DNA from 3 places in the Streptomyces coerulescens genome. Region 1 is predicted to be linked to each of the others. Evidence: riboswitches for the same ligand, from Rfam matches in the RefSeq annotation. Region 1 holds a riboswitch; each other region holds the start of a gene.
What was found. A riboswitch is a leader RNA that binds a small molecule or an ion and turns the genes downstream of it on or off. The one in region 1 is predicted to bind cobalamin.
Positions count from the first base shown of each region.

Region 2: it holds a riboswitch for cobalamin, as region 1 does, so the genes downstream of both, ACFPQ9_RS34970 (prenyltransferase/squalene oxidase repeat-containing protein) here and ACFPQ9_RS04755 (energy-coupling factor ABC transporter permease) in region 1, are expected to answer to the same signal.
Region 3: it holds a riboswitch for cobalamin, as region 1 does, so the genes downstream of both, ACFPQ9_RS13965 (cobalamin biosynthesis protein) here and ACFPQ9_RS04755 (energy-coupling factor ABC transporter permease) in region 1, are expected to answer to the same signal.

Region 1 is NZ_JBHSKM010000002.1:721,259-731,237, forward strand. Features, by position in the region: gene ACFPQ9_RS04715 (arginase family protein) at 1-645, opposite strand, end outside; gene ACFPQ9_RS04720 (GNAT family N-acetyltransferase) at 710-1,258, opposite strand; gene ACFPQ9_RS04725 (LapA family protein) at 1,278-1,532, opposite strand; gene ACFPQ9_RS04730 (CocE/NonD family hydrolase) at 1,590-3,368, opposite strand; gene ACFPQ9_RS04735 (S66 peptidase family protein) at 3,510-4,445, opposite strand; gene ACFPQ9_RS04740 (prolyl oligopeptidase family serine peptidase) at 4,442-6,406, opposite strand; gene ACFPQ9_RS04745 (M20/M25/M40 family metallo-hydrolase) at 6,412-7,716, opposite strand; gene ACFPQ9_RS04750 (M55 family metallopeptidase) at 7,709-8,542, opposite strand; cobalamin riboswitch at 8,643-8,828, shown strand; gene ACFPQ9_RS04755 (energy-coupling factor ABC transporter permease) at 8,859-9,560, shown strand; gene ACFPQ9_RS04760 (energy-coupling factor ABC transporter substrate-binding protein) at 9,557-9,907, shown strand; gene cbiQ (cobalt ECF transporter T component CbiQ) at 9,911-9,979, shown strand, end outside.
Region 2 is NZ_JBHSKM010000035.1:25,578-35,556, forward strand. Features, by position in the region: gene ACFPQ9_RS34960 (energy-coupling factor transporter transmembrane component T) at 1-354, opposite strand, end outside; gene ACFPQ9_RS34965 (SCO2322 family protein) at 347-1,012, opposite strand; gene ACFPQ9_RS34970 (prenyltransferase/squalene oxidase repeat-containing protein) at 1,009-2,223, opposite strand; adenosylcobalamin-variant (AdoCbl-variant) riboswitch at 2,348-2,442, opposite strand; gene ACFPQ9_RS34975 (phosphotransferase) at 2,543-3,208, shown strand; gene fxsT (FxSxx-COOH system tetratricopeptide repeat protein) at 3,331-7,338, opposite strand; gene ACFPQ9_RS34985 (TIR-like protein FxsC) at 7,331-8,539, opposite strand; gene ACFPQ9_RS34990 (TIR-like protein FxsC) at 8,536-9,195, opposite strand; gene ACFPQ9_RS34995 (MBL fold metallo-hydrolase) at 9,284-9,979, opposite strand, start outside.
Region 3 is NZ_JBHSKM010000007.1:453,076-463,054, forward strand. Features, by position in the region: gene ACFPQ9_RS13950 (putative cobaltochelatase) at 1-290, opposite strand, end outside; gene cobN (cobaltochelatase subunit CobN) at 287-3,943, opposite strand; gene ACFPQ9_RS13960 (cobyric acid synthase) at 3,940-5,451, opposite strand; gene ACFPQ9_RS13965 (cobalamin biosynthesis protein) at 5,448-6,389, opposite strand; cobalamin riboswitch at 6,489-6,634, opposite strand; gene ACFPQ9_RS13970 (CU044_2847 family protein) at 6,830-7,186, shown strand; gene ACFPQ9_RS13975 (nSTAND1 domain-containing NTPase) at 7,155-9,979, shown strand, end outside.

The sequences.
Region 1 (9,979 bases):
GAAGGCTTGCCGGGTGACGGTCGCCAGCGTTTCGGCGCCCCATTCGCGCAGGTCCCCGACGGTCACCGTGGGAATCTTCAGGTCGGCGAGTTCGGCACGGTCCTCCTCGAAGCAGTCGCGGATGCCGAAGTACCGCAGGTCCTCGTCCCGCAGATACGGCTTCAGCCCCTCCAGGTCCGTCAGGTCGTCCTGCCCGCGCCCGGTGGCCAGCGCGACCTCCTCGCCGCCGGCCGCGCCGACCCGGTCGGAGTTGCCGGGGTGCCGGAAGTCGGGCGAGGCGTCCACGACGGCCAGCCCGTACCGGCCGGCGCGGCGCAGCGCGAGGGCCGCGCCGAGGTTGATCGAGCAGTCGCCGCCGAGCACGAGCGGGAAGTCCCCGGCGCGCACATGCCCCTCGATGCGGTCGGCGAGCCTGCGGGTGTAGGAGGCGAGGGCGGCCGCGTTGAAGACGCCGTCGCCTTCCTGCCAGTCCCCGCGGTCGTAGCGCGGCGGCACCACGACCCCACCCTCCAGCGCCCGCAGCCGCCGCACGATCCGCTGTTCCCGCAACGCGCCGGCGAGCTTGTGGCAGCCGGGCACGGTGCCCGGGGCCGGCGGGCGCAGGCCCAAGTTGGAGGGGGCGTCGAGCACCACGATGTTCCGCATGCGCCCCATCCTCTCCGACACGAAGTCGGCACTCAATGCCATGACGTCACGGTGAAGGCCGGCTTCAGGGCCGCATCTCGGCGGTGATCGCCCACCGTTCGTGATCACGCCAGGCCCCGTCGATGAAGAGCATGTTCGGCGAGAAGCCCTCCAGGCGGAACCCGCAGGCGCGGGCGAGGGCGATGGAGCCGGTGTTGGCGGGCTGGACGTTGATCTCCAGCCGGTGCAGCCGCATCGGGCCGAAGGCGTGGCGCACCACCAGGTCCAGACCCTGCCGCATCAGACCGCGGCCGGCCGCGTGGGCGAAGGCGCCGTAGCCGAGGGCGCCGCTCCGGAAGGCGCCCTCGACGATGTTGTTGATGTTGACGAACCCTGCGATCCCCCCGCCGTCGTCCTTCGAGCAGACCAGGAAACCCGCCTTGGTCGGATCCTCGATCAGCCGCCCGGCATAGGCGGCGTACGCGGCGTTGCCGTCCGGCGGGAAGAGCCAAGGATGGTGCAGTTCCTTGCTCTCCCGGGCACGCGCGGTGAACTCGGCTGCGTCCTCGTGAGTGAAGTGGCGTATGCCCACACGGGGGCCTTCGGCAAGGTAGCGGGACGAGGGGTGCGGCATTGCGCCAGCCTACGACCCGCTAACGGCGCCGTCGCATGATGTACCCGCCGAACAGTGCGCCGATGATGCCCATGGCCAGCAGCGCCAGCCACAGCGGCATCGTCACCAGGGGGATCAGCAGCCGGATCTCGGTACTGCGGGTGTTCTCGAAGATGAAGATCAACGAGAGGACGGCGAGCACCAGCACGGCGATCCGGCCAGGAGTCATCGCCCCGGCCAGACCACCCCGCTTCCCGCCGGCCTTCGTGCCGCTCTCCGACGTCTTCGCGGTCATACCACCAAGGATGCTCCCGAAGTGGCGATCACGCACGGTGAGCGGCCCGCCGGGGCGCTATCCGATCACCGGCAGCCGGAGCACCCCCGTGTCCTGGGGCGCGCTGACCACGGTCACCGGCTTGATGCCCCGGTTCCCGAAGTAGGCGTCGTCACTCGCCGCGATCACGAACCGCAGCCGGTGCCCCTGCTCGTACCGGTGCACGATCCCGGGCAGCGTCACGGTGAAGCTCCTGGTCACATCGGGCACCCGCACCGGTGCGACCAGCCGGTGCACCAGGGTGCGGGTGCCGTCGGGGGCGATGTCGTACAGCTTGGCGAAGAGCACGAGCTTGTCGGCGGCGTCCCCGGAGTGCTGGGTCCGCTCGGCCTTCGGGGAGACCACCCGCAGGGTGACCCGGGGCGCGCCGACGACGTCGGTGGTGCGTGTGAGCGGCTCACCGGTCCAGGCGAGGTAGGTGCCCGGGGTGTCGTGGGGCGCCCGGTCCGGGAGGCCGAGGAGTGCGGCGAGCGAGCTCTCCGAGTGGCTGGTGGGGACGAGCCAGTTCGTGTACGTACGGCTGCCGCGCCTCACCTTGGCGCGGTTGTCGACGAGCTTGCCGTCGCCGGAGAGGTAGAGCGTCCGGCTGAGGGCGGGGACCCGGTCTGCGGTGGCGTAGGTGTGGTCCGGGTCGGTGATCCAGTCGCGGTAGTAGGCGAAGGCAGGTCCGGTGTCGACGGTGTGCCCGCGCAGGTAGTGGTCGAACCAGGCGAGGACGCGGCGGCCGACGTAGCTGGTCTCCAGGTTGCCCTGGCCGAGGTTGAGCTCGCCCGCGGCGGGGTCGGTGAGGCCGCCGCTGTGGCCCCAGGACTGCCAGATCATCTTGGTCGGGGTGCCCTGGTCCTTGAGGGTTCGGTACGTCGCCGTCGCCTCGTTGAGGTTGAAGAGGCTGTCGGCCTGGCCCTGGACGAGGAGGGTGGGTGCCTTGACGCGGTGCAGGTACGACACCGGTGAGACGCTGCGCGCGTAGGCGAGCAGGTCGGCGGTCTGTTTCGCCGGGTAGCGGCCGGAGTTGAGTGTGCGGATGGTGTCGCAGGCCTTGGTGACGAAGTGCAGACAGGCCAGGGAGTTGATGCGGGAGGGGTCGAGGTTGGGCTCCAGCAGGGGCTGGCCCTCGCCGATCAGGTAGAAGCCGTTGGCCCACTGCCATTTGAAGGAGCCGGGGACGCCGCCGCTGCCGACCGCGTTGTTCGGGTCGAGGGAGTACGCCAGGTCGTTCCAGGTGATCATCGGCACCAGTGCGTCCAGGCGCCGGTCGACGGCGGCCGTGGCGAGCTGGACGGCACCGCCGTAGGAGCCGCCGACCATGCCGACGCGCGGGTCGCCCGGGGCGTCGAGGGTGACGTAGTCGACCTTCGTACCGTCGTCGGCGGCGCGCCCGCCGCCCAGGAAGTCGATCAGCCCGGAGGCGGCGACGCCGTCGATGGTGGGGTCGTCGAGCGAGATCGGGCAGCCGGACCTGCCGAAGCCGAGCCCGGAGTAGACGAGGGAGACGTATCCGCGCTCGGCGAAGGACTTGCCGATGACGTCGGTCGAGCCGTCGGACTTGCTGCCGCCGAAGCCGTTGGTGGCGACGACGGCGGGTGCGGGACGGGCCCGGTCCACGCCGGCGGGCCGGTACAGATCGGCGTCGACGGTGCAGGTGCGGCCGCCCGCCTGGACGGTGAACTTCAGGGCGGTGACGGTGTACTGGCCGGTCGCTGCGGCGGCCGGTGCGGTGAGCGCGAGGGGTGCGGTGAGCGTGGCGCCGAGGACGAGAGCGAGAGGGGCTCGGAATCTGGGCACACGACGGGACACGGGGACCTCCACACTGAGGCACGTCGGGACAGCCCTGCATACCGACCAGTAAGTACTGGCCGGTTGTCATGGTGTGACACGTGTCAGGCGAGGTCAATCGCCGTGACGGAGGTTTCTTGACGGATATTCAGTGAATCGGGTTCAGCGCAGTGCGGGCTCATCGAGCGTCAACGTCCCCGCGTCGGCGTCGAGTTCGGCGCTCACCCCGAACGGAATGGTCAGCGCCCCTTCACAGTGCCCGAACCCGAACTCCTCCACAACGGGCACACCGAGGCCACCCAGTCGGTCCAGGAGCAGCGCACGCACCCGCTCGTACGGCTCGCACTCCTGCCACGACCCGAGCAGCACCCCGCGCACGCCCTCGAACAGACCGGCGCGCAGCAACTGGGTGAGATAGCGGTCGAGGCGGTACGTCTCCTCGCCCACGTCCTCCAGGCACAGCAGACCGCCGCGCGCGGAGGTGCGGGCGTGCGGGGTGCCCGCCTCGGCGGCGAGCAGGCAGAGGCAGCCGCCGAGCGTCACACCGCGCGCCCGGCCCGGCACCAGCGCGGAGCCGGTGGAGGCGATCGTGCGCACGGACTCCGGGTCGAAGAGCGTGGCCCTCAGATGCTCCTGGGCCCGGGTGTTCTTGATGAAGTCGGCGCCGGCCGCCATCGGCCCGTGGAGTGTCGTCAGGCCGAGGCGCCCGGCGAAGGCCTCGTGCAGCACGGTGATGTCGCTGAAGCCGACGAACACCTTCGGTCCGGCCTGGGCCATCGCGTCCCAGTCGAGCAGGTCGACGATCCGCTGCACGCCGTAGCCGCCCCGGGCGCACAGCACGGCGTCGACGGACGGATCGCACCAGGCGCCCTGGAGATCGGCGGCCCGGTCGGCGTCCGTCCCCGCGAGGTAGCCGAACGTGCCGTGCCGGCCGAGCACATGGGGTGCCACCAGCGGGTCGAGGTCCCAGCCGCGCAGAATGTCGAGTCCGGCCTCCAACCGCTCCTCGGGCACGGGCCCGCTGGGGGCGACGACTGCCACGCGGGCGCCGGCGGCGAGTCGGGCCGGTCGCACGAGCGGCCGTACGGGCTCTGTCACTTGGCGAGCTCCAGCTTCGGGATTCCGGGCGGGTTCAGCCCGAAGACCTGTGCGTACAAGGAGAGTTCCGACTCCAGGACGCGGACCATCGTCTCCGCCCGGCGGAATCCATGGCCCTCCCCCTCGAAGGCGATATAGGCGTGCGGCACTCGGCGTCCCTCCATCCGGGCGAGGAACCGCTCGCACTGGGCGGGCGGGCAGATCACGTCGTCCAGGCCCTGCAGCAGCAGGAACGGCACCGTGAGGTGCTCGGCGTGCTCGGCGGGCGAGCGCTCCAGGTACCGTGCCGGCACCTCGGCGAGCGGTCCGACCAGGGACTCCAGGTACTGGGACTCGAAGTCATGGGTCTCGCCGGTGCCCCAGCCTGCCAGGTCGAGGATCGGGTAGAGGATCGTGCCGCAGGCGAAGACGTCGGTCGTCGTGAGCGCGGCCGCGGTGGTCCAGCCCCCCGCGCTGCCGCCCCGGACGGCGAGCCGCTCCCGGTCGGCGGTGCCCTCGTCGGCGAGGGCGAGCGCGACGGCCGCGCAGTCCTCGACGTCGACCACGCCCCACTGCTCGCGCAACCGGTCGCGGTACTCCCTGCCGTAGCCGCTGGAGCCGCCGTAGTCGACCTCGGCGACACCGATGCCGCGGGAGGTGAAGTAGGCGATGGCCAGGTCCAGCACGAGGGGCGCCCGCGAGGTGGGGCCGCCGTGCGCCCAGACGACGTACGGCGGCGGGGTGTCGTCGGGGGCGACGCAGCCGGGGTTGTGGGGCGGGTAGATGTGCGCGTGGATGTCCTGTCCGCCCGGGCCGGTGAAGGTGCGGATCTGCGGCTCGGGGTAGTGGGCGGGGTCCACGGCGTCGTCGTGCGCGGCCCCGATCACCCGGGTGCGACCGGTACTGGCGTCCAGCTCGGTCACCTCGTAGGCGCTGCGCGGGCTGGCGCCGACGGCGACGACCCGCTCGCCGTGCGCCGCGAGCGTGGGCGCGAATTCGGTCCAGGGGCCGGCCGCGTCGACGATCTCGCCGGTCTCCGGGTCGAGCACCCCGAGCGCGGTCGCCCCACGGCCGTGCACGACCGCGACCAGCCCGCTCGCCAGCGGCGCGAACCAGCGCAGGCCGAGCTGCCACAGCGGGCCGCCGAACTCCTCCTCGCGCGGGCACAGCGGTACGCCGTCGCGGTAGAGGTTCCACCAGCCGCTGCGGTCGCTCGAGTACAGCAACCGCCCGTCCGCCGACCAGTCCACCTGGGCGATCGACTCCCGCGGTCCGCCGGCGACGGTCCGCGCGCTGCCGAGGGTGCCGTCCGCCGTGACATCGGCGACCAGCAGTTCCGTGCCGTCCCAGGGCATCCGCGGATGGTCCCAGGTGAGCCATGCCGCCCGCCGCCCGTCGGGCGAGATCCGCGCCCCGGTGACGAACCGGCGTCTGTCGTCGGTCAGTTCGCGTACGGCGCCGCGGTCCCCGGCCGCCGAACCGTCCAGCGGGACGGCGGCCAGAACGCGCCGCACCTCGGTGGAGCCGGATCCGGTGAACTCCTCCAGCACGCACCACACCTCACCGAGGTCGAGCCGCAGCTGCGGCTCCACCCAGCGCAGTCCGCCGCCCACACCGGACACGGGGGTGAGCGGACGCGGCTCGTCGCCCTCCTCGTAGCGGTAGAGCCGCTGGTCGGCGAAGTTGACGAAGACGACGAGCGGCCGCCCGTCCGCGACCGCGCCGGCCCACGGCTGCCCGCCGTACTCGATGACTCGGCTGCGTACGTTCCAGGGGGCGGGCAGCACCGACTCCTCGCCGCCGTCGGCCCGGCGCCGCACCAGCGTGCGCCGGCCGCCCTCGGCGGGCCGGGCCTCGGTCCACCACGCCTCCTCCCCCACGAAGCCCACGAAGTCGGGCCGCCCCTCGTGCGCCGCGGCGACGGCCGCGTCGATGGGCGAGGGCCAGGAACCGTACGCCAGCGTCCGCACTGTCTCCCCCAACTCCCCTAGGCCGTACGCAGAAAACGGTCGAGCACGCGGACGCCGAAGTGCAGTGCCTCGATGGGCACCCGCTCGTCGACGCCGTGGAACATGGCCCCGTAGTCGTAGCCCTCCGGCAGCTTCAGCGGTAAGAAGCCGTAGCCGGTGATGCCGAGCCGGGAGAACTGCTTGGCGTCGGTACCGCCGGGCATGCAGTACGGCACGACGTGCCCCTCGGGTGCGAACTCCTCTACGGCCGCGCGCATCCGGGCGTACGTCGGCGAGTCCACGGGCGACTGGAGGGCCACCTCGTGATGGTGGAACTCCCAGTTCACGTCAGGTCCGGTGAGCTGGTCAAGGGTGTCACGGAACTCGTCCTCGTAGCCCGGTAGATAGCGGCCGTCGACGTAAGCCACGGCTTCCCCGGGGATGACGTTGACCTTGTAACCGGCGTTCAGCATGGTCGGGTTGGCACTGTTGCGGACGGTGGCCTCCACCAGCTTGGCCGCCGGGCCGAGCTTGTGGAGCAGACCGTCAACGTCGTCGAGGTCGGCGTCGAGGCCGTACAGCGCGGCGAGTTCGGTGAGCGCGGCGCGGACCGTGGGGGTGAGCCGGATCGGCCACTCGTGGGCGCCGATGCGGGTGACGGCCGCGGCGAGACGGGTGACCGCGTTCTCCCGGTTGGGCCGTGAGCCGTGCGCGGCCCGCCCGCGGGCGGTGAGCCTGACCCAGCCGGTGCCGCGCTCGCCCGCGGCGAGCGGGTAGATCTGCCGCCCGCTGCCGTCGTGGACGGTGAAGGCACCGGACTCGCTGATCCCCTCGGTGCAGCCCTCGAACAGCCCGGCGTGCCGGTCGGCGAGAAAGCCGGAGCCGTCCTCGGCACTGGCCTCCTCGTCGGCGGTGAACGCGATCACGACGTCCCGGCGGGGCCGTACGCCCTCACGGGCCCAGGACCGCGCGACGGCCAGGATCATCGCGTCCATGTTCTTCATGTCGACCGCGCCCCGACCCCACACGACGCCGTCGCGGATCTCCCCCGAGAACGGGTCCACGCTCCACTCGTCGGCCTGCGCGGGCACCACGTCCAGGTGACCGTGCACCAGCAACGCGTCCGCCGACGGGTCGGTGCCCTCGATACGGGCGACGACGTTCGTCCGGCCTTCGGTGCGCTCCAGCAGGACGGGGTCCAGGCCCGCCTCGGTCAGTCGCGCGGCGGCGTACTCGGCGGCGGGGCGCTCCCTGCAGTCGCCGCCGCCGCGGTTGGTCGTGTCGATACGGATGAGGTCGGAGGTGAACGTGACGACTTCGTCCAGTGCCTGCCCGTCAGCCATACTGCTCCTCCACCGAGGCCGAGGCGATCGTGGTGACCGCCTTGAAGGTACGGATTCCCTCGTACATTCGCTCGCTGGTGTACGCCACCTTGCGCTCGCCGATACGTTCGACGCCGGGAACGACGGTGACGGCCATCGCCAGATGCTCGGCGTCGAACTCGACCGCGACGGTGAACGGGCCGCCGTCGACCGGTGGGTGACGGACCGCCAGCCCCGCCGCTTCCTTGGCCGCCGCGCGGATGTCGGCGGCGGTCCTGGCCGGCGTACGGCACACGGCGGCGTACCGCGAGACATGGTCCTTGACCGCGACCTTCAGCGCCTCGGGCGCATAGCCGAGCGCGTCCTCGCAGGCCAGATCGTCGCCGGTGACGAGCACCACCGGTACGCCGTACTCGGCGACGACGTGCGCGTTCAGCAGGCCCTCGCTGGCCCGCACGTCGTTCAGCCACACGCCGGTGATCTGGTTCGCGAGGTAGGTGTGCGCGAAGACACCCTCCATGCCGGCGCCCGTGTGGTAGCCGACGAAGGCGATGCCGTCGATGTCACCGTGCTGCACGCCCTCGACCATGGACAGCGCCTTGTGCCGGCCGGTGAGCATCTGTGCGCGCTCGTCGAGCCGTTCGAGCAGCAGATTGCGCATGGACCAGTGCGCCTCATTGATGACGACGGCGTCGGCTCCGCCGTCGAAGAAACCCAGCACGGCGGCGTCGACGTCCGAGGTGAACATCTTCCGGCACCGCTCCCACTGCGGAGTGCCGGGAAGCACGTCGCCCGGCCAGGTCACACCGGTGGCGCCCTCCATGTCGGCGCTGATGAGGATCTTCATGCCCGATCACGTTACGCGCCCGGGAGGGAAGCCGCCACGAAGCGGACGAACGCCACTTTCACACCTTTGGGGCGTGCTTGTCAGCCACCCGTCGCGGGCACTACTGTCACCACGCCTTGGTGAACGGGAAATCCGGTGTGATGCCGGTGCGGCCCTCGCCACTGTGAATCGGGAAGTCCGGCTCCGGCCCTCGCGGGCAAGCCACTGGGTCCTTGCGACCCGGGAAGGCGGAGCACGGGCGGTGGTACCCGTCAGCCAGGAGACCGGCCAAGGCACGTCAACCATCCACGAGGTGCTGGAGAGGGTCTGCTGAGCCATGCACATAGCCGAGGGTTTTCTGCCCCCGGCGCACGCGGTCGCCTGGGGCGCCGCGTCCGCGCCGTTCGTCGTACACGGAGTACGGTCACTCACCCGTGAGGTCAGGGAGCATCCCGAGAGCACACTGCTGCTCGGCGCTTCCGGAGCGTTCACCTTCGTCCTGTCCGCGCTGAAGCTGCCGTCGGTGACCGGCAGCTGTTCGCATCCCACCGGCACGGGTCTGGGCGCCATCCTGTTCCGGCCGCCGATCATGGCGGTCCTGGGCACCATCACCCTGCTCTTCCAGGCGCTGCTGCTCGCGCACGGCGGTCTGACCACGCTCGGCGCCAACGTCTTCTCGATGGCGATCGTCGGGCCCTGGGCGGGCTACGCGATCTACAGACTGCTGCGGCGCTATGACGTGCCGCTGATGGTCGCCGTCTTCTTCGGCGCGTTCGTCGCCGACCTGTCCACCTACTGCGTGACCAGCGTGCAGCTGGCGCTCGCGTTCCCCGACCCGGGCAGCGGATTCCTGGGCGCGCTCGGCAAGTTCGGCTCCATCTTCGCCGTCACCCAGATCCCGCTGGCGGTGAGCGAGGGCCTGCTGACGGTGCTCGTGATGCGGCTGCTGGTGCAGTCCAGCAAGGGCGAACTGACCCGGCTGGGCGTGCTCCTCACCACGAAGCAGTCCGCGAGCGAGACCGAGGCGGTGGCCCGATGAGCAGGAACACGAAGATCAACGTCCTGCTGCTGCTCGTGGTGGCCGCGCTCGCCGTGCTGCCGCTGGCCCTGGGCCTCGGCGACCACAAGGAGGAGCCGTTCACGGGTGCCGACGGCGAGGCGGAGACCGCGATCACCGAGATCGAGCCGGACTACGAGCCGTGGTTCTCACCGCTGTACGAGCCGCCGTCCGGTGAGATCGAGTCGGCGCTGTTCTCCCTCCAGGCCGCGCTCGGCGCCGGTGTCCTCGCCTACTACTTCGGGCTGCACCGGGGCCGCAGGCAGGGCGAGCAGCGGGCGCTGGAACGGGAGCGGGCCGGCGGGGAGCCGAAGGCGGACAAGGTCTGACGGGTGCTGCCGATCGACGCGGCGGCGCACAGCAGTCGCTGGCGCCGCCGTCATCCCGTGGACAAGGCCGTG
Region 2 (9,979 bases), on a different contig from region 1:
GGGGATCGGGGAGCCGAGGGCCACGGCGAAGACGAGCCGGATGAGGAGGACGGCCAGGGCGAGCTTGAAGAAGACGGAGTAGGAGCGGGCCCAGGGGGCGTTCGGGCGGCAGGTCGCCACGACGTAGGCGGAGGTCGCGATGAGGAGGGCGAGGAGAAGGGGGTTGGTGGTGCGGGTGGCGGCGGTGCCGAGGGCGAGGGCCCAGAGCCACCAGGCGCCCGGGTGCAGGGGGGAGCGGTGGGTCGGGCGGAGGGGGGAGCGGTGGGTCGGGCGGAGGGTGGCGGCGGGCGGTGCCTGCCGGGCAGCCTCCCCCCGCGTCTCCGCGCCCACGGGAAGCTCGGCTCGGCTAGGCATTCCCGCGCCGCCGTGCCTGCCAGACCGCCGCCGCCCCCAGCATCACCACCACGGCGATGCCCGCGACCAGGCCCAGAGAGAGCCCGCCGTCCGGGTCGTCCTCGGCCGCGGTGGCCGTCCGCCCGGCCGCAGTCGGTTTCCCGGTCTCCCCGCCACCGCCCGACACCTGCTCGCCGCAGCCCTTCTGCGGATACCCGGTGATCGCACACAGCAGGGCGTTGGTGTCGTAACGCAGGGGCTTGGCGACGGCCGCCAGGGCCTCCGCCGTCGTCGCGTCCGGAGCGACCCGGGCGCACGCCGTCCGGCGGGCCGGGGGCGTCTCGCCGGACGGGGCGTCGGCCGCCGTACCGAAGTCGATGACCAGGGCCACCCGCTTGGTGCCGTCCTCGGCGGGCGTCCTGGCGCAGATCACCGCGAACTCGGCCGCGCCCCTGGGCTGTGTCGCGTCCTTGGAGTCCTCGCTCACCGCGAACCGGAAGCCCTGGACGTCGCCGTCGGACGGACGGGCGAGGGAGGGGCCCTGGGTGGCGTAGATCCAGTTGCCGTCCTGGCGTTCCCAGAAGGACCAGTAGCGATAGCCGGCCGCATGGGCGCCCTGGGCCGCGCCGGTCAGCAGGACCAGCGCGGCCAGGAGCGGCGCGAGCATGCGACGGATCACGCTTGCGGGCCCTTCTTGCGGCCGCTCAGCAGGAAGCCGATGCCGATGCCGACGACGAGGAAGATGCCGACGTACCACCAGACACCGAAGGGACTGTCGTCCTTGGTCTTCTCCTCGTTCGTGGCCTTGGTCGCGGCCTGAGGTGCGGGACCGGTGGCGTTGAGCTGCTCGACCAGGTCGGCGCCGCCGAAGTCGCGGGGGTCGGTGCCGGTGGCGTGGGCGGCGAGGATCAGCTGGGCGTAGGCCGCCGGGCCGCTCTGCTCGGCCCACTTCGCGGAGTTCCGCTCCAGCCAGCGCAGCGGCTTGGCGGCGGCGTCGGCGCCGGAGAACGCGGCCAGCGCGACGACCGCGTCGGCGGTGTTGCCGTAGTCGGGCTGGTCCTCGGCGCCGGGGAGGGCGGACGTGAGGTGGCCGTCCTTGGCGAGGGCCGCCGTGAGATGGGCGGCGCCGTTGGCGGCGGTCTGCTGCGGGGTGGGGTCGCCGGCGTCGGAGCAGGAGGCGGCCGACTGCTTGCCGGGGCCGACCACGAGGCCCTTGCCGAGGGAGCCGAGGACACCGGCCGCGGTGGCGTCGGCGTTGGCGAGCAGCTTGCCCTTCTTGTCGGGCTGGAAGGCGAAGGCGCCCGCACCGTCGCCCTTGCAGGGCAGGGCGAGCTTGCCGAGCGCGTCGTAGGCCGACCGACCGTCCTTGCGGATCCCCTCCGGCTTCTCACCGACGGCGGCGAGCGCACCGATCACCACGGACGTGGAGTTGGTGTCGCTGGCCCCGCCCGGCATGTATCCCCAGCCGCCGTCCTTGTTCTGGACGGACTTCAGCCAGGTCACGGCCTTGGAGACGGCGGCGTCGTGCCCGCCGAGCGCGACCAGCGCCTGCACGGCGGCGGCCGTGTTGTTGGTGTCGACGAGGGTCTTGGCATCGCAGTCGGCGGCGGCGTCGGCACGGTAGGGCGCGAAGGCGCCGCTCGCGCACTGCTGCCCCACCAGCCAGTCCACGGCCTTCGGGGCGGGCTTCACCCCGACGGTGTCCTGCGCGAGCAACGCGAGGGACTGCCGCCAGACGCCGTCGTAGGTGGGGTCGGTGGTGCCGTACAGCCCGGCGGGGTGGGTCGGCTTCGGCGAGGCGGAGGGGGAGGAGTCGGCGGCTATGGCCGGCGCGGCCGCGCCGATCACGACGGCGGCGGCCAGTACCGCGGCGCTGCGACGGACGTACATGATCGGCGGGTGCCCTTCCCTAAAGGGAACCGGGCAGCACAGGGGGGACCCCGGGCGGCTCGGCTCCGTATACCTCGACGGTGCCGCACTCCGGCCGACTGCCGGGGCACGTGAGCCGGTCACGCCCGTACACGGCGATCCGGCTCACCGGCCTTCGACGACGACCGGTTCACGGTTGCGGGTCAGCGCCGGATTTGCACCGGCTTTCCCGTGTACGGGGGTGATGACGACGGCGACACTCTACCCGCCCGTAACCCGGACCCTCGGGGCCGCCCGTGCGACCCGATACCTTCGGCCCGTGACGGAGGGGGCAGAGGCGATGCGGAGACCGGTGGGGCGGCTGCTCGGGGCGGGGCGGACCGCCGACGTGTACGAGATCGACGAGGCGTGGGTGCTGCGCCGGGACCGGGAGGGGTGGGGCGACGCGCTCGCCGAGGGAGCGGTGATGGCACACATCCGCGACCACGGCTATCCGGCGCCGGGAGTCCGACTCGCCGACTCCTCGCGGACCGACCTGGTGATGCAGCGGCTGTCGGGGCCGACGATGCTGGGGGCGCTGAGCGCCGGAACCATGGGCGCGGATGAGGCGGGCGGCATCCTGGCCCGCCTGCTGCGGCAGCTGCACGAGGTCCCCGCGCGCCGGCCCGGGAGCAGCGTCCTGCACCTCGACCTGCACCCTGACAACGTCATCCTCACCCCCGACGGCCCCTACGTCATCGACTGGAACAACACCGAGGAGGGCGATCCGGGCCTGGACTGGGGCACTTCGGCGGTGATCCTCGCCCAGGTCGCGGTCGACGACGAACCCATCGCCGAACCCGCCCGAGCCATCCTTGCGGCGCTCCTCGCCGACCCGTCCCACCTCACCCTCGACGGCCTCACGGAGGCGCTGCGACGACGGGCCGCCAACCCGACGATGTCGCTGCGGGAAGTCGAACTCCTCGGTGAAGCGGAAGAGTTGATCCGCGTCTTCATGCGTGGCTAGCGGTCGGCCCGCGAGGTGGGGCATGTCGAAGGCCGGGGTCCTCGACCGTTGCAGTGTGGGGCGACTCCGGTCGCGCTCGATCGAGTGCGACCGGCGGGCGACGGGAGGCGGGCCCCCGCGGATCAGATCGGGTGGGGATCGAACTCCCAGCCCGAGCGACTCCACTCACGCAGGGCGAGGGCCCGAGGGTGGTCGGCACCGAGCCGCGCGGTGAGCGCACCCAGTGCTTCCTCGCGAAGCCGCTCGGCGGCCTCGGTCTCTCCCAGTTCATTCAGGACCACCGCGAGGTTCGCGGCGCAGACCAGTGGAGCGGGGTGCTGATTGTCGTTGAGGACGTCGCGAAGCCGGTCCCATACCTCCTCGTACGTGGCACGGGCTCGTTCCCGCTGTCCCAGTGCGGCCTGGGCATTGGCCAGGTTCATCCGGCACATCAGAGTGAACGGATGGCCGTCGTCGAAGATCTCCGCGAAGGCCCTTGCCGCCTGCTCGGCGTGGGCGAGGGAGGAGGCCACTTCATTGGCCGCATAGAGGAGCACGGCCAGGTTCGCGTGGCAGGCCACCGTGTAGGGGTGCTTGTCATGGAAGAGCCGACGGCAGTCGTCCAGGACCTGACGAGCGAGGTCACATGCTTCGTCGCTACGGCCCTGCGCGCCCAGCATGCCTGCCAGACCCAGTTGGAGCAGCAGCCGGTTGGGGGAGGCGGAGCCTTCTTCGGACGGCAGATTGGCCAGCACCGTACGCGTCAGATCCTCGGCCTCCTGGGCCCGGCCCAACTGGAGCAGGGCGCCGGACAGTGCCCTACCGGCGTTGATGGTGGTGGGTGAGGAAGGACCGAACTCCTTGTTGGCGAGGCACTGGTCGTAGGTGCGCCGCAACCTGAGCTCGGATCCGGCGTAGTCGCCGCAGTCGAGCAGGTCGCGGGCGTAGCTGATGGTCGTTTCCCGGGTGTAGGGGTGTTCCGTGCCCAAGATCTTGTTCCGGGTTTCCATCGTCTTGCGGTCCAGTCGCAGGGCGTCCGTGTACTGCCCCAACACCCGTAGACACACGGCGAGGTTGTGGGCCGCCATGAGGCTTCGCGGATGGTCCTCGCCGAACAACTCCAGGAACTGCTCGTGGTTGAGGCGGTCGCGTTCCAGCGCCTCGCTGTAGCGGCCCAGACCGCGCAGGTCGGCCGCCACGCCGCCGGACGTCATGAGGATGTGGAGGTCGTGCAGGCTGTCCAGGGCCGCTTCCTGGCGGTGTAGTACGTCCATGTCCAGCTCCAGGGCCTCCTGGTATCTGCCCCGGGCACGGAGGATGTTCGCGATCTGGAAGCCCATGTGCAGCACCCAGCGCTCGTCGGGCCCGCTGTGTTCGAGCCAGCCCTGATGCACGCGCGTGCTCAGGTCGTACGCCTGCTTGAGCTCGCCGCGGCGGCGCAGCTGGCGCACTCGGTCCACGATCAGCTTGCGGATGCCGTAGTCGGGCGACGCCAGGGCCCAGGGAGTTCCCAAGTGTGGCCAGATGATGCGGTAGCGGTGCCAGGTGTGGTGGTCCTCGGGGTCGTCCTGTTCGGGACGGGCGGCCACCAGGGTGCGGAACACGACGTCCCGGGTGGCCTCCTGCTCCTCCTCCGTCATGTTCAGGCGCACCGACATCTGCACCAGGCGATGCACGCGGAGACTGCGTGACCTTCGGTCCACCTCGGCGAGCGACAGTCGGCTGAGCTCCTGGAACGCTCGCGCGATCATTTCCGTGCTGTCGAAGGCGCGTGGGCGGAACTCCCGGTCGACCGGGCCGTCATGGCCGGTCAGAGCATGCGCGATCTGCGTGCTCTGCAGCAGGTCCATGGAGATGGGCTCCGGACTGAACCAGGCGGCCAGTTTGAGCAGTTGAACCGCCGGCGGGAAGCTCTTGTTGAGTTGCCCGATGGCCACGCTCCAGGTCTTGGAGACGTCGAGGAGACGGTCGTCGGGGCTCAGGCCGGCCGTGTCGGCGGAGGGCTGGCGTTCGAGGAGCTTGACGTACTCGTGGGTCTGAAGACCGCTCTCCCTGAGTACGGCGGCCGCGTGTTCGACGGCCAGCGGAAGATCGCCGAGGGCGGAGGCCACTTCGTCGGCCTCCTCGGTGCTGCACTCGGTCAGTCGGCGCTTGAGGTGCGCCACGCTCTCCTCGCGCTCGAACACACCGACATCGACGATCTCCGCGTACCGCTCCCAGCCCTCGGAGCGCTGACTGGTGACCAGGATGTGGCCTGACTTGCTGCTCACGAGCAGATCGGACAGATCGCTCACATGCTCGACGTTGTCGAGGATCAGCAACCAGCGACTGTAGGGCCGGCCCAGACACAGCGCGTCCCTGACGGCGGTCGCCGTCGCCGTCGGGTTCTTGCACTCGGGAACGCCCAGATGGCCTGCCAGACCCGCGTATTGCTCGATCGCGAGGTTGCGCTGATCGGCCTGGATGTGCCAGATGACGTCGTAGTCGCCCTTGAATCGGTGGGCGAACTCCAAGGCCAGCATCGTCTTGCCCACCCCGCCCATGCCGCGCATGACGACTGTGCCGTTGCCGGCCCGCAGCCTCTCCCGCACGAACTCCAGCAGCTTCTCGCGGCCGGTGAAGGACGGGTTGCGGATGGGCAACGACAGCACCGCTTGCCCGGCTCCGGGGAAACGAGGACCACCGTCGCTTGCGGCAGCCGGGGTGAACGGCGGCTGTGTCGGGGCCTCCACGGCCTTCAGCAGCGCCTGCCTGGCAGCGTCCTCATCGGCACCGCAGCGAGTCAGATCCACGGCGGCGTGCTCGGAGAACGGCGGGGTCAGCCGTACGTCGTCCACCCGCACGGCCACCAGGCTGTGCCGATTGCCCAGGCCGTCGACCGTGTCGGCAGCCTCGCACACCGCGTGGGTCCCAGCGGACCTCCGGTAGGCATGGGACAGGACCGCGACGGTCCGGGTGGGCGACTCCACCGTCTGCTTCCCGGCAGTGCGCGGCGGCGCGGTGATGGCACCGTTGGAGAGCAGACGTACCTGGAATCCCACGGACTTGAGGGTGAACTCGATCCAGTCGGCCCAGGTGCGGTCCTCGGGGACGAAGCTGACATGGATGGTGGTGTTCTCCAGCGGTCTGGGCCGCTTGTACAGAGCGAGAACCCGCTTGCGCTCGGCATCGTCCAAGCGGGGGAGTGCGGTGACCTCGCCCTCGGAGATGACATCCGTCAGCCGTTCGTACGCGGCGAGCAGCGAGGTGGGGCTGCCCGGGGCGTCGCGGAACGGGGCGAGCAGTTCCTCGTAGGCGTAGAAGGGCCGGTAGGGGATCTCGACCTTGCCCCAGTACTCCTGGGCATCCAGAGCACAGTGCCGGCGCACGATGCCGGCGAACTTCGCCCGCATCTGCTCCCGCGCCGCCTCCAGCCGGTCGGCCTCGCCGTTCGCGTCCTCCACGCGCATGGGGACCGGGACGATGCGGATTCCCCGGTAGCCGTAAAGACTGTCGATCTTCTGCGCCACGGCCTGCGCGCCGTCCATGCCCTGGCTGCTCGGGGTGAAAGCGACGACCAGGACGTCCGGCAGCAGCACGGTGCACACGTCCGAGACGTCGCTCAGGCCGGTGCGGCTGTCGATCAGGACGTAGTCGTAGTTCTGGGTGAGTTCGTGCTTGAGAGCCTCGACGAAGACCGGTCCGTGCCAGGTGTGGTCCAGGAAGTGCATCCAGTCGAACTGCGAGTACGCCGACAGGTACTCCTTGTTCTGCGTGCCGGGCGAGACGTAGTCCAGCCGGCCGCCGCCCGGAAACTCCCAGTCGATCGGGATCACGCAGTGGTTGAAATGGGCCTGGGTGGCCACCCAGGCCGCTTCCGCGCTCTCCCACTCGTCCTGAGACCGGGGCTCCGGCGGCCTGCGCTGCTCCAGCACGGTCTGGTTGAAGTGCAGGAAGAGGTCGATGATGCCTTGCGCGGTCCGTAACCGGTCGCGGTCGAGGAAGGGATGCAGAAAGCGGTCGAGGCCGGGCGCGTCCAGGTCCCAGTCGACGACGAGCACCCGCTTTCCACCTGACGCGAGGATCCACGCGGTGTTGGCGAGGGACATGGTGCGGCCGGTGCCGCCCTTGTACGAGTAGAAGGTGATGATCTTCCCTCGGGCGTCAGTCACTCGTTGGCCTCCGAACCCGTGACTCGAGGTACCGCAGATAGCAACTCTTCGCCAACTCCGCGAAGAGCCAGGCGAAGGCATCGGCCTTCGGAATGCCCCGTGCGGCCGTACCGCGAGCGGTGCGGGGCATGTCGCGCAGATGCCGGTGCCGGGACAGCGTCCACTCCAGCAGCGACCGCAGCCGTGCCTCGTCGCGCCGGGTCTGTGGGTCGTCCTCGGCGAGCACTGCCATCACCGCCAGCCAGGGCCTGTTGGCCTGGACGATGTGCTGCACCTGCTCCGCGATCCTGAGATCGCCCAGTATCCACGCGTCGACCACGAGCACCGAGGGAGCGAGGGGCCTGACGGGTTCTCGCGCGGAACCGTCGTAGGTGATGCTCTCGTATGCCTTCTCGAGCGGAACCAGTTCCGGCTCGAATCCGAGATTGCGAGCGAGAGCGAAAGCCTGCTGGGTCAGCGTTCCGCGTGCCGTGCGGTAGGGCCGCCATGACTCGGTGTCAGATCCGTAGGAGGCTGCGTCACGTCCTGGCGGGAGTCGGGCGGCGGTCGGCGCGACGACCGTGATCCGCAGGGTCGGCTTCGACGGTTGTGCCGCGAACGCGTCCACCAGGCCAGGCCGATCAGTCAGTCGCTCGATGCTGACCGTTCGTGGAGGCGTGTCCTCCCACGCCCGCGTGATGCGCTGAGCCAGCCGTCCCAGGACCGCACGGTAGGCGCGCTGGTCGTCATCCTCCATCTCCATGAGCTGGTAGAGGCCGGACTCGGCGTAGCGGTCATGTGCGTGCTGTTCCTCGTCGTCGCCCTCACGCGGCAGGTGCGCCGGGATGTCCAGAGCCGCCATCGGCAGTGTGGTGCCCTGGGTGGGCGGAATCCACAGGACGGGGACTACGGCCCGACCGTAGTCAGGGCCGACGCGTCGCTTGAAGGCAGTCCATTGGCGCCCGCAGAGTGGATCGGTGAAGTAGCGCGGCGCGTACAGCGGGACGAGGACACTGCTGGCTGTCAGCTTCGAGAGCCATCCATCGGACGCTGTGCCGGGACGGTCCACGTGACCGGCTTGCTCCGCGGGCACGCCGGTCAGGCCGGCCACTTGCTCCCCGAGCTCCTCGAAGAAGGAGAAGACCGGCTGGTCGGCGTCGGCCCCCTGAAGCCCCGGCGTGCGGGCGTAGCTGAGGAAGAAGACCGGATTCGAGTCCGTCATGAGTCCGCCTGAGTACGTGGCGCGAAGACGTTGCTCAGACCGTCGAACAGGCTGATCTCGCAGGATTTGAGTTGAGCTGCTGTTGCGACGTCGACGATCCGCTCGGCGAGCCGCCACACGGTTCGCCGGTAGACGCCCCACTTTCCCGCCTCCATCAGACCCAGCAGCCCCACGCGCCGGTAGTCGTCCCCGAGATCGAGGCTGTGGTACTGGAACGGCTGGACGACCTCGGGCAACACGGTCCGGCCGGGAGAGGTCCACAGCACCGGGACGATCGCGCTGACGGTGTAGCGCTCACTGCGGTGATGCTCGGTCTGCCGTCGCAGGAAGCCGTCGAACTCGACCCCGCACCAGTGGCTGGAGAAATAGCGCGGCGAATACACCGGCATGAAGACCCGGCAGGTCGCCAGCGCCTCCTTCAGGTGCTTCTCCCACTCGCCGCTCAGGGGCATGCGCTTGTCGAGGAAGCCGACCGGAGTTTCCCCGTCGTGCGTGGTCAGTTGCAGGACGAACCGGCACAGCAGTTGATGGAATGCCTCCTGCCGTTCGTCCGGCGCGCGCATGCCGGCGGCCACGCCGGGTAACTGGGCGTAGCTGTGGAAGAAGTAGGGATCCTGGCTGTCAGCCGGGCGGCCGGACGAGTGGGAGTCGGTCACCTGAGCTGCCCCCTCCAGCCGTGTGGTGTTCCTTGCACCATTTCACAGCCAAGTCCCCCAAAGGGGCTATACGGAGGAGCCGGGCAATTCACACCGCCAGATAAGCCACCGGCTCACTCCCCGCCACCGCCTCCGCGCTCCCCAGCTTCACCAGGCGCCTGAGATGGGCCTCCGCCTCCGCGATCGCGATGTTGCGGGAGGGGTACGGGATGTCGGCCCAGGGGCGGTTCCACTCCATGCGTTCGGCGAGTTGCCAGGGGGTGAGGGGAGTGGCGAGGAGGGTCAGGAGGTCGGTGAGGCGGGTTTCGTGGTGGGTCAGCAGCTGGCGTACGCGGGCCGGGGCGTCGGTGAAGGTGTGCTGGTGGGCCGGCAGGACCTCGGCCGGGGCCAGGGCGGCGACGCGTTCCAGGGAGGCCAGGTAGTCGCCCAGGGGATCGGTGACGGTCGTGTCGTCGGGGTCCTCGTAGAGGCCGATGTGAGGGGTGATGCCGGGGAGCAGGTGGTCGCCGGAGAAGAGGCGGCCGCGACCGGGGAGTTGGGCCGGATGGTCCTCCTCCAGGTGCAGACAGACGTGGCCGGGAGTGTGGCCCGGGGTCCAGATCGCGCGCAGCCGGCGGCCGGGGAGGTCGAGGAGTTCGCCGGGGACGATCTCGCGGTCCGGGGCGGCCGGGGTGAAGCCGGGCAGGGTGCTGGGGCGGCGGGCCGTGCGCAGGGGGGCCACGTGCTCCTCGGGGGCGCCGGCCGCCGTGAGTTTGGCCGTCATGTAGGTGAACCAGCGGTCGGG
Region 3 (9,979 bases), on a different contig from region 1:
ACGGGCAGTTCGACCATGCGGGCGGGCCTCGCCAGGAAGGCCCCCGCCTCGTGCGGGCCGTCCGGGCACGCGGCGTCGGGGGAGCCGGGGTCGCAGGAGAAACGGCAGCCGGGGACGACCGGGACCTCCGGCATCAGCGCCGACAGCGCCCGTACGGCCGTCGACTTGGCGGTGCCCTTCTCGCCGCGCACCAGCACACCGCCGACCGCCGGTGACACGGCGTTCAGCAGCAGCGCGAGCCGCAGGTCGTCCTGGCCCACAACAGCGGTGAAGGGGAAGGGGGTGGTCACTTCTCGTCGCCCTCCAGGTCGCCTTCCAGCTCCAGGTACGTGGCGCGCAGCCGCTCCAGCGTGTCGGCGTCCGGCTCGGCCCACAGCCCGCGGTCGGCGGCCTCCAGGAGCCGCTCGGTGATACCGCGCAGCGCCCACGGGTTGGACTTCTTCATGAAGTCCCGGTTCTCGGCGTCGAAGACGTACTCCGCGCTGAGCTTCTCGTACATCCAGTCGTCGACCACGCCCGCCGTGGCGTCGTAGCCGAACAGGTAGTCCACGGTCGCCGCCATCTCGAAGGCGCCCTTGTAGCCGTGCCGCCGCATGGCCGCCATCCAGCGCGGGTTGACCACCCGGGCCCGGAAGACACGGTGCGTCTCCTCGCCGAGCGTGCGCGTCTTCACCTGGTCGGGGGTGGCGCTGTCGCCCACGTACGCCTCGGGGCTGGCGCCCGTAAGGTGCCGCACCATGGCGACCATGCCGCCGTGGTACTGGAAGTAGTCGTCGGCGTCCACGAGGTCGTGCTCGCGCGTGTCGACGTTCTTCGCGGCGACCGCGATCCGCTTGAACGCCGTCTCCATGTCGCCGCGCGCCGCCCGCCCGTCGAGCCCGCGCCCGTAGGCGTAGCCGCCCCAGACGGCGTACACCTCGGCCAGGTCGGCGTCGCTGCGCCAGTTACGGGCGTCGATCAGCGGCAGCAGGCCCGCGCCGTACGCGCCCGGCTTCGACCCGAAGATACGGGCCGTCGCGCGCCGCCGGTCACCGTGCTCGGCGGTGTCCTCGTCGGCGTGCGCCTTCACGAAGTTGCGGTCGGCCGGCTCGTCCAGCTCGGCGACCTTGCGCACCGCGTCGTCGATCAGGCCGACCACGTGCGGGAACGCGTCCCGGAAGAAGCCGGAGATACGGACGGTGACGTCGATGCGAGGCCGCCCCAGCTCGCTGAGCTCGATGATCTCGAACCCGGTCACCCGCCGCGAGGCGTCGTCCCACACCGGTCGGCAGCCCAGCAGCGCCAGGATCTCGGCGATGTCGTCGCCCTGGGTGCGCATGGCCGAGGTGCCCCAGACCGTCAGGCCGACGGACTTCGGGTACTCACCCGTGTCCTGGAGGTACCGCTGGACGAGGGAGTCGGCGAGTGACTGCCCGACCTCCCAACTGAGCCTGGACGGGATGGCCTTGGGGTCGACGGAGTAGAAGTTCCGGCCGGTCGGGAGGACGTTGACCAGCCCGCGCGTCGGGGAACCGGACGGCCCCGCCGGGACGTAACCGCCGTCGAGCGCCTTGAGGATGTGGCCGATCTCGTCCGTCGTACGGGCGAGACGCGGCACGACCTCGTCGCAGGCGAATTCCAGCACGGCGACGGCTGCGGGGAGTTCGGTGCCGAGGACGTCACGGACGAGGCCGGGCGCTTCGGACGCCGTCCAGCCGTTGGACTCCATCCCCTCCGCGACCCGCCGGCACAGCTGCTCCAGCAGGTCGATCGCGTCGGCGGCCGTACGCGACGGACCCTCGACCAGGTCGCTCAGCTCGACCGGCACCTTCACCGGCGCACCCGGCTCGGCGAGCAACTCCTTTTCGCCGAGCCCGAAGTGCTCGGCCAGCGAAGCCCGGAGCCCGGGGAGGGCATTGGCCTGTCCGCCCCACACCTGCGAGGCGCGCAGCACGGCGAGGACGAGATTCACGCGCGGCTCACCGACCGGGCCGCCGCCCAGGATGTGCAGCCCGTCCCGGATCTGCACGTCCTTGATCTCGCACAGATAGCCGTCGATGTGCATGACGAACTCGTCGAAGTCGCCGTCGTCCGGCTGCTCGTCCACATGCAGGTCGTGGTGGAGCTCGGCCGCCTTGACCAGCGTCCAGATCTGGGCCCTGACCGCCGGTGCCTTCGTCGGGTCGAGGTCCGAGACGAGCGCGTACTCGTCGAGGAGCTGCTCCAGCTTGGCCAGATCGCCGTAGGTGTCGGCGCGCGCCATCGGCGGCACGAGGTGGTCGACGACGGTGGCGTGACCGCGGCGCTTGGCCTGGGTGCCCTCGCCGGGGTCGTTGACGATGAACGGGTAGATCAGCGGCAGGTCCCCGAGGACCGCGTCCGGGGCGCAGCCGCCGCTGAGCCCGAGGCCCTTGCCCGGCAGCCACTCCATCGTGCCGTGCTTGCCCATGTGCACGACGGCATCGGCGCCGAAGCTGTTCTCCAGCCAGCGGTAGGCCGCCATGTAGTGGTGCGACGGCGGCATGTCCGGATCGTGGTAGATCGCGATCGGGTTCTCGCCGAAGCCGCGCGGCGGCTGGATCATCACGACGACGTTCCCGAACTGGAGGGAGGCCAGCACGATGTCGTCCCCGTCGACGTACAGCGAGCCCGGGGGCTCGCCCCACGCCTCGGTCATGGCGTCCCGCAGTTCCGGGTCGAGCTTGTCGAACCACGCCTGATAGTCGGCGAGCGGCACGCGCGCGGGCGCCGACGCCAGCTGGTCCTCGGTCAGCCACTCGACGTCGTGCCCGCCGGCCTCGATGAGCCGGTGGATCAACTCGTCGCCGTTGTCGGGGTATTCGGTCACGCCGTACCCGGCCTGCTTGAGCGCGTCCAGCACCCGCACGGCGGAGGCTGGCGTGTCCAGGCCGACCGCGTTGCCGACGCGCGAGTGCTTGGTCGGGTACGCGGTGAAGACGAGCGCCAGCTTCTTCTCGGCGTTCGGCTTGTGCCTCAGTCGCGCGTGCCGTACGGCGATCCCAGCGACGCGTCCGGACCGCTCCGGGTCGGCGACGTACACCGGAACGTCGTCCGGGCCCTGCTCCTTGAAGGAGAACGGGACGGTGATGAGGCGGCCGTCGAACTCCGGGATCGCGACCTGCATCGCCGCGTCCATGGGGGTCAGGGCGGCGTCGGACTCGTCCCAGGCGCTCTTGGACGAGGTCAGGCACAGCCCCTGCAGCACGGGGACGTTCAGCTCGGCCAGCCTGCCGATGTCCCACGCCTCCTCGTCGCCGCCCGCCGACGCCTGCGAGGCGTTGCTGCCGCCGGCGGCGAGGACGGTGGCGACGAGTGCGTCGGCCCGGCCGAGGATCTCGTACAGCTCCGGATCTGCGCCGCGCAGCGAACCGCAGTACACGGGAAGGGCGTTGGCGCCCTGTGCCTCGATGGCGTCGCACAGGGTGTCCACGAAGGCGGTGTTGCCGCTGAGCTCATGGGCCCGGTAGAAGAGCACGCCGACGGTCGGACGGCCGCTCTCCAGGGGCCGGCTGCCGTGGACGCCGTACTCCGGCATCTTCTGCGGCTCGACGAACCCCTCGCCCGTCAGCAGCACGGTGTCGGAGAGGAAGCGGGCGAGCTCGGTGAGGTTGGCGGGCCCGCCCTCGACCAGGTACTTCAGTGCCTCGGCGACCACACCGGCCGGGACCGACGACTCCGCCATCAGCTCCGCGTCCGGCACGGCCTCGCCGCCCAGCAGCACGGTCGGCACACCCGACGCCTTCAGCTTGGCGAGCCCGTCCTCCCAGGCCCGCTTGCCGCCCAGCAGCCGGACGACGGCGAGGTCCGCGCCGTCGAGCAGCGCGGGCAGCTCGGTCTCGACGTCCACGCGCGTCGGGTTGCCGATCCGGTAGTCGGCACCGGAGGCGGCACGCGCCGCCAGCAGATCCGTGTCGGCGGTCGACAACAACAACACTGTGCTCATGCGGGCGCTCCCGGTGGAATGAAAGGCAGTCCTTGCGGCGCGCCCGACTCGATGAGCCGCCACAGCGCGTCCGTGTCCGCGTGCTGTTCGATGAGGTCGCCGAGCCGGTCGAGCTGCTCCTCGCGCAGCGCGGCGAACGAGGTGTCGGGGGCCGGCACGAAACGGCGGCCCGCGGCGGCGGCCACCTCGCGCAGGAACGCCCGCCGGAAGCCGTCCGACTCCAGCGAGCCGTGCCAGTGGGTGCCCCAGGTCTGGCCGACCCGGATGCCGTCCAGGAAGGGTTCCCCTTCGCGTATGTCGGCGACCCCGTGATGGATCTCATACCCCTCGACGTGCTCGCCCAGGGCTTCTCCGACCGGCCGGGTCAGGGTCTTCTCGCGGGCGAACCGCACCCGCACGGGCAGCACTCCGAGCGCGTCCACATGCCCGCGCCGGCTCTCGACCTCGTCCTCGATGTGCTCGCCGAGGACCTGGAAGCCACCGCAGATGCCGAGGACGGGCCGCTGTTCGGCGGCCCTGCGGACCAGGGCGTCCGCAAGTCCCCGCTCACGCAGCCACTCCAGGGCCTTCACGGTCCCCCGGGTCCCCGGAACGACGACGAGGTCGGCGTCGGCGAGTTCCTCCGGCCGGTCCACGAACCGCACCACGACGCCCGGTTCGGCGGCCAGCGCGTCCACGTCCGTGAAGTTGGACATGAGAGGGATGGCACAGACGGCAACCCGCAGCACGTCCTCACCCACGGACGGCGCGACGTTCGACTCCCGCACGGTCCCCCGGAGGGAGACCCGCAGCCCGTCCTCCTCGTCGATGCCGAGCCCGTGCCGGAACGGCAGGACGCCGTACGTCTGTCGTCCGGTGAGCCCGTGCAGCATGTCGAGCCCCGGCTCCAGGAGGCTGACATCCCCCCGGAACTTGTTGACGAGGAACCCTGCGATCAGTTCCTGGTCCTCGGGCGAGAGCAGGGCGACGGTCCCGAAGAAGGAGGCGAAGACACCGCCGCGGTCGATGTCGCCGACGACGAGCACCGGCAGCCCGGCATTGCGGGCGATGCCCATGTTGACGATGTCGGTCCGCCGCAGATTGATCTCGGCCGGAGAGCCGGCCCCCTCACAGATCACCGCGTCATACGTGCCCCGCAACTCGGCGAGACACTCCAGCACCGTCCCGAGCAACTGCTGCTGCCGCCCGCCGTGGTACCCGCGCGCACTCAGCTCACCCACCGGCCTGCCCAGCAGCACGACCTGACTGCTCTGCTCCCCGCCCGGCTTGAGCAGCACGGGGTTCATCAGCGCGGTCGGCTCGACGCGGCACGCCTGGGCCTGCATGGCCTGCGCCCGCCCGATCTCGGCGCCCTCGCGCGTCACGAACGAGTTCAGGGACATGTTCTGCGCCTTGAACGGCGCGACCTTCACCCCCTGCCGCACCAGCCACCGGCAGATCCCGGCGGTCACGACGCTCTTGCCGGCGTCGGAGGTGGTGCCGGCGACAAGAAGGCCACCGCCCGTCATGAGGTACGTCCCTTCGCGATACGGCGCGCGGCGACGCATACGCCGAGCGCAAGCCAACTGACGCGCTTGGACAGCCGTACGGCCCGTTCGACGTCGTGGACGCCCACGGCCCGTCCGTTCCCGTTCAGTACGGGCCGGTGCTCGACCCGGCCGCCGTAGGAGAGGGTCCCGCCCAGCCGCACCCCGAGGGCTCCCGCGAACGAGGCCTCGACGGGCCCGGCGTTGGGGCTCGGGTGTGCGGCGGCATCGGCACGCCAGGCCCGCACCGCACCCCGGGGGTCGTCTCCGGCGAGGGTGGCGAGTACGGCCGTCAGGCGCGCCCCGGGCCAGCCGGCCACGTCGTCGAGCCGGGCCGAAGCCCAGCCGTAGCGCAGATACTTGGGCGACCTGTGCCCGACCATGGCGTCGAGCGTGTTCACGGCTCGGAAGCCGAGCAGTCCGGGCACCCCGCCGACGGCCCCCCACACGAGGGCCCCCACGACCGCGTCGGAAGTGTTCTCGGCGACGGACTCGACGACCGCCCGTGCGACCCCGTCCGCGTCCAGCGCCTGCGGATCCCGGCCGCACAGATGCGGCAGCCGCGCCCGCGCCCCCTCGACGTCGCCTGCCTCCAGGGCCCGCCCGACGGCACGGGCCTCCCGGGCGAGCGAAGTGCCCCCGACGACCGCCCAGGTGGCGGCGCCGGTCAGCGCGAGTGAGGCGGCCGGAGAGGTACGGACGACACGGGCGGCGACGGCACCCAGGGCCACGGCGCCACCGGCGCACACGGCGGTGTGCAGAGCGCCGCGTGCGCGGTCGTCGCGCCACAACACTCGTTCCACGGCGGCCGCGGCCCGTCCGAACGCGGCGACCGGATGCCCGCGGCGGGGGTCGCCGAGCAGCAGATCACCGAGGAGCCCGGCGGCGGCGCCGTACGCGAAGACGCGATCGGCTCGCATCGGGGTCAGCCGACCGTGAGGTCAGACGTGGGTCTGGTACTACGTGTCGATCGGCAGGCGAGCATCGCGTTGTGTCCTCACTCAGGGTGTCCGCGCCCTGGTTCGACGAGACCGGCGGCGAGAGTTCCTGGCTCCCGGGGATTGCTACCCCGGTGACAGTGGCGGGACCGCGCCGGATTCTCACCGGCTTCCTCTTCTGCCGTCGTACTTGGCCCCGGAAGTCCACCACGGGGTTCCGAGGGGCGTCAACTTGCCGTTGACCTGCGGTGGGGGAGTGTGCAGAACCCCACACCGCCGACCGAACGCGCCCGTTCACACCCCTTCGTCATCGCGCGCTCACCCACACGAGGTGACTCCGGGCGTGTGCCTTGCGGGCATCGTGCGCGACGCCCTGCAATACGGGATCGGAGCTGACACCGCCGAGGGGGAGGGCGCGGGCCGTGGGGTATGTGGGCGAGATGCTGCTGGACGGTGGGCAGGTCGTGTTGCTGGAGGTGGCGGGGGACGGGCCGGCGGGCGTCCAGCGGGTCTCCCGCGGCGGTGTGGTCGCGGGAGCGGCCGAGACACTCCAACAGGCCCTCAACCGGGTGCGCCCAGCCCTCGGCGCGGTCGTCGACGGAGCCCGGGGACTGCCGGCCCCGCCGGAATCGGTGACCGTCGAGTTCGGGATCACCCTCAGCGCCGAGGCCGGAGTCGTGGTGGCGCGTGGCTCGACCGAGGCCCACTTCACCGTGAGCATGGAGTGGACGAACACCGTCGAACCGGATGTTCCGGGGCAGCGTGATGGCGCCCGCTGACGACGAACTCCCGCGGAGCATCGCACGGTTCTGGGGCGATGACGGCCGGGTCACCGGCTGCGGCTTCCTGATCGCGGAGCGGACGCTGTGCACCTGCGCCCATGTCGTGGCGGACGCGCTGGGCGTGGACGTGGCTGAGCCGGCACCGCCGGCCGCCTCCGTGACCGTCGACTTCCCGCTCATGGCGCCGCCCTCGGCCCAGATGCGGGCCACGGTCACCCACTGGCGTGCGGTCACCGAGGACGGGGCCGGCGACATCGCCCTGCTGTCCCTCGCGGAGCCCGTCCCGGGCACCGCCCCGGTGCGCTTCGCCGGTGGTACGGCCATGTGGGACCACCCGTTCCGGGTGCTCGGCTTCCCACGGCGGACCGATGACCACGGCGTCTGGGTGTGCGGCCGACTCCGCGCGCCCGTCGGCAAGGGATGGACCTCCATGGAGGCCCAGGAGACGCCGCACGGCCCGGCGATCGGACAGGGCTTCAGCGGAGCGCCCGTGTGGGACATCGAACAGGGCGGTGTGGTCGGTATGACCGTGGCCGCCGATGTCGGCTCCGGTGCGCGCACCGCGTACCTCATTCCCAGCGCCCTGTTGCTCGGCCTGGAACCGGGCCTGCGGTGCTGTCCGTTCCGAGGCCTGGAACCCTTCCGTGAACAGGACGCCGACCTCTTCTTCGCCCGCCGCGACGACAGCGAACGCATCGCCGCGGCGGTCCTGGCCCATGCCTTCGTCCCGGTGGCCGGTGCGTCCGGGGTGGGCAAGTCGTCACTCGTACGGGCCGGTGTACTGCCGTTGCTGCGCGCGGCGGGCCTGACCGTGACGGACTTCGTCGGCCAGCCGGAGACCGATCCGGTACGGACGCTGGCGGCGGCGCTCGGTGGACAGTTCCCCGGGACACGGCACCTGGCGGGGCAACTGGACGCCGCCGCGGACACCGCCCGCGGCAGGAGCACGGCCGTACTGCTCGGTGCCCGTCTGCTGGAGGAAGCCGGACCCCGAGGACATGTGATCCTTCTCGACCAGTTCGAGGAGACGGTCGGGGCACGCCCCGCCGAAGCCCGTGCCCTGCTGGACGTCCTGCTGCCGATGACCCGAGCCGTCCACTCGGCCGGGCGCCGCCTGCGCATCCTGGCCACCCTGCGCTCGGCCTCCCTGGAAGAACTGGTCACCGACGGCCGGGCGGAGGCACTGAGCGGCACCCTTCAGATGCTCGCGCCCATGACTCCCGCCCAGCTCGACGAGGTGGTGCGGCTCCCCGTCGACGCGGTCCCCGGCGTGGAGTTCGAACCGGGTCTGGCGGAGCTGATCGTCCTTGACGCGGGCGGCGAGACGGGCGCTCTGCCCCTGGTGGAGTTCGCGCTCGCCGAGCTGTGGGAGCGGCGGACGCGGGGCCGCCTCACCCATGCCGCGTACCGGGAGATCGGCCGGGTCGACGGGGCGCTGTCCCGCTATGCCGACCAGCAGGTGGCCCAGGTCTGCAAGGCTCCGGGCGGCCCCGACGAGGCCGTGGCCCGCCGTCTGTTCGAACGCCTCGCCCGGCCCGTCAAGGGCAAGGAGTACGCCCGGGTGGCCCGCGCGTTCGACCATCTCCCGCCCGAACTCCGCACCGCCGCCCAGGCACTGGCCGCGACCCGCCTCGTGGTCGTCGCCCGCGACAGCTCTGGCCGGGAGACGGTGGCCCTGGCCCACGAGGCGCTGGTGCGGCAGTGGCCGACCTTGCGGAAGTGGCTGGATGACTCAAGGGATTTCATCGTCTGGCTGGAGAGGCTGCGCGCACGGATGCGGGAGTGGGAGGAGGGGGGACGGCACCCCGACCTGTTCCTGAGGCAGCAGGAGCTGGCGGCCGCCAGAGCCTGGGGGGCTCAGCGGCCGGACGAAGTGTCCGCCGAGGAGGCGGAGTTCGTGCGCCTCAGCCGGCTGCACCGCAGGCGGTCCGTCCGACGGGGGCGGACAGGGGTGGCGCTGGTCGCCTGCCTGACGCTGCTCGCGGTCGGGCTCTCCCTGGGGCTCTACGCGCTCATCGCCGAGCAGGGCCGGCGGGACAAGGAGACAGCCTCCCGGACGCTCGTCGGCCACGCGGAGGACCGTGAGGAGAGTAACCCGATCGACGCCGCGCTCTTCGCGCTGTCGGCCGACCAGACCAGCAGCAGCGCCGAGTCACGGGCGGTGCTGACCCGCCAGAGCTTCGAGCTCTCCTCGCTGCGCTCCGTGCACCGCGTCTTTCCCCCAGGGGATGTGCTGCAGCTCGCGGCCTCGGCGGACGGCCGCCGGATGGTCGTACGGCACGAAGGGGAACACGGGCGCCAGCAGATGTACGCCGTGATCGGCCTTCTCGGCGATGCTCCCCGAAGGGTGCCACTGCCGAATCCACCTGGCCAGGTCGACGAGGTGGCGGTCAGTGACGACGGGCGCAAGGCCGCGGCCGCGTCGGCGGACGGGACGGTGCGGATCTGGGATCTGTCGGGCCCGCTGGACCCGGACCGCATCCCGGCACAGACCTGGAGCTGGGAGTCCCCACCGACCGCCGAGGACACGCAGGACCTGGACTTCTCGCCCGACGGCGGACGGCTGCTGCACGCCGTCGAACCGGACGGGAGCGATGCTCCCTGCGGATCCGACGATCTGGGGAAGTGGCTGCGCACCGTGTCCCTCACCTCGGGAAAACCGAAGGCCGACGGCGAGCCTCCGGACGGATTGCTGAAGCCGGACGAGTGCCTGAAGCAGGCCGCCCTGCGGAACCGGGGCACCAGCGAAGTGACGGTCGCCGCGTCGGACGAGGACTCCGATGAGGCGAT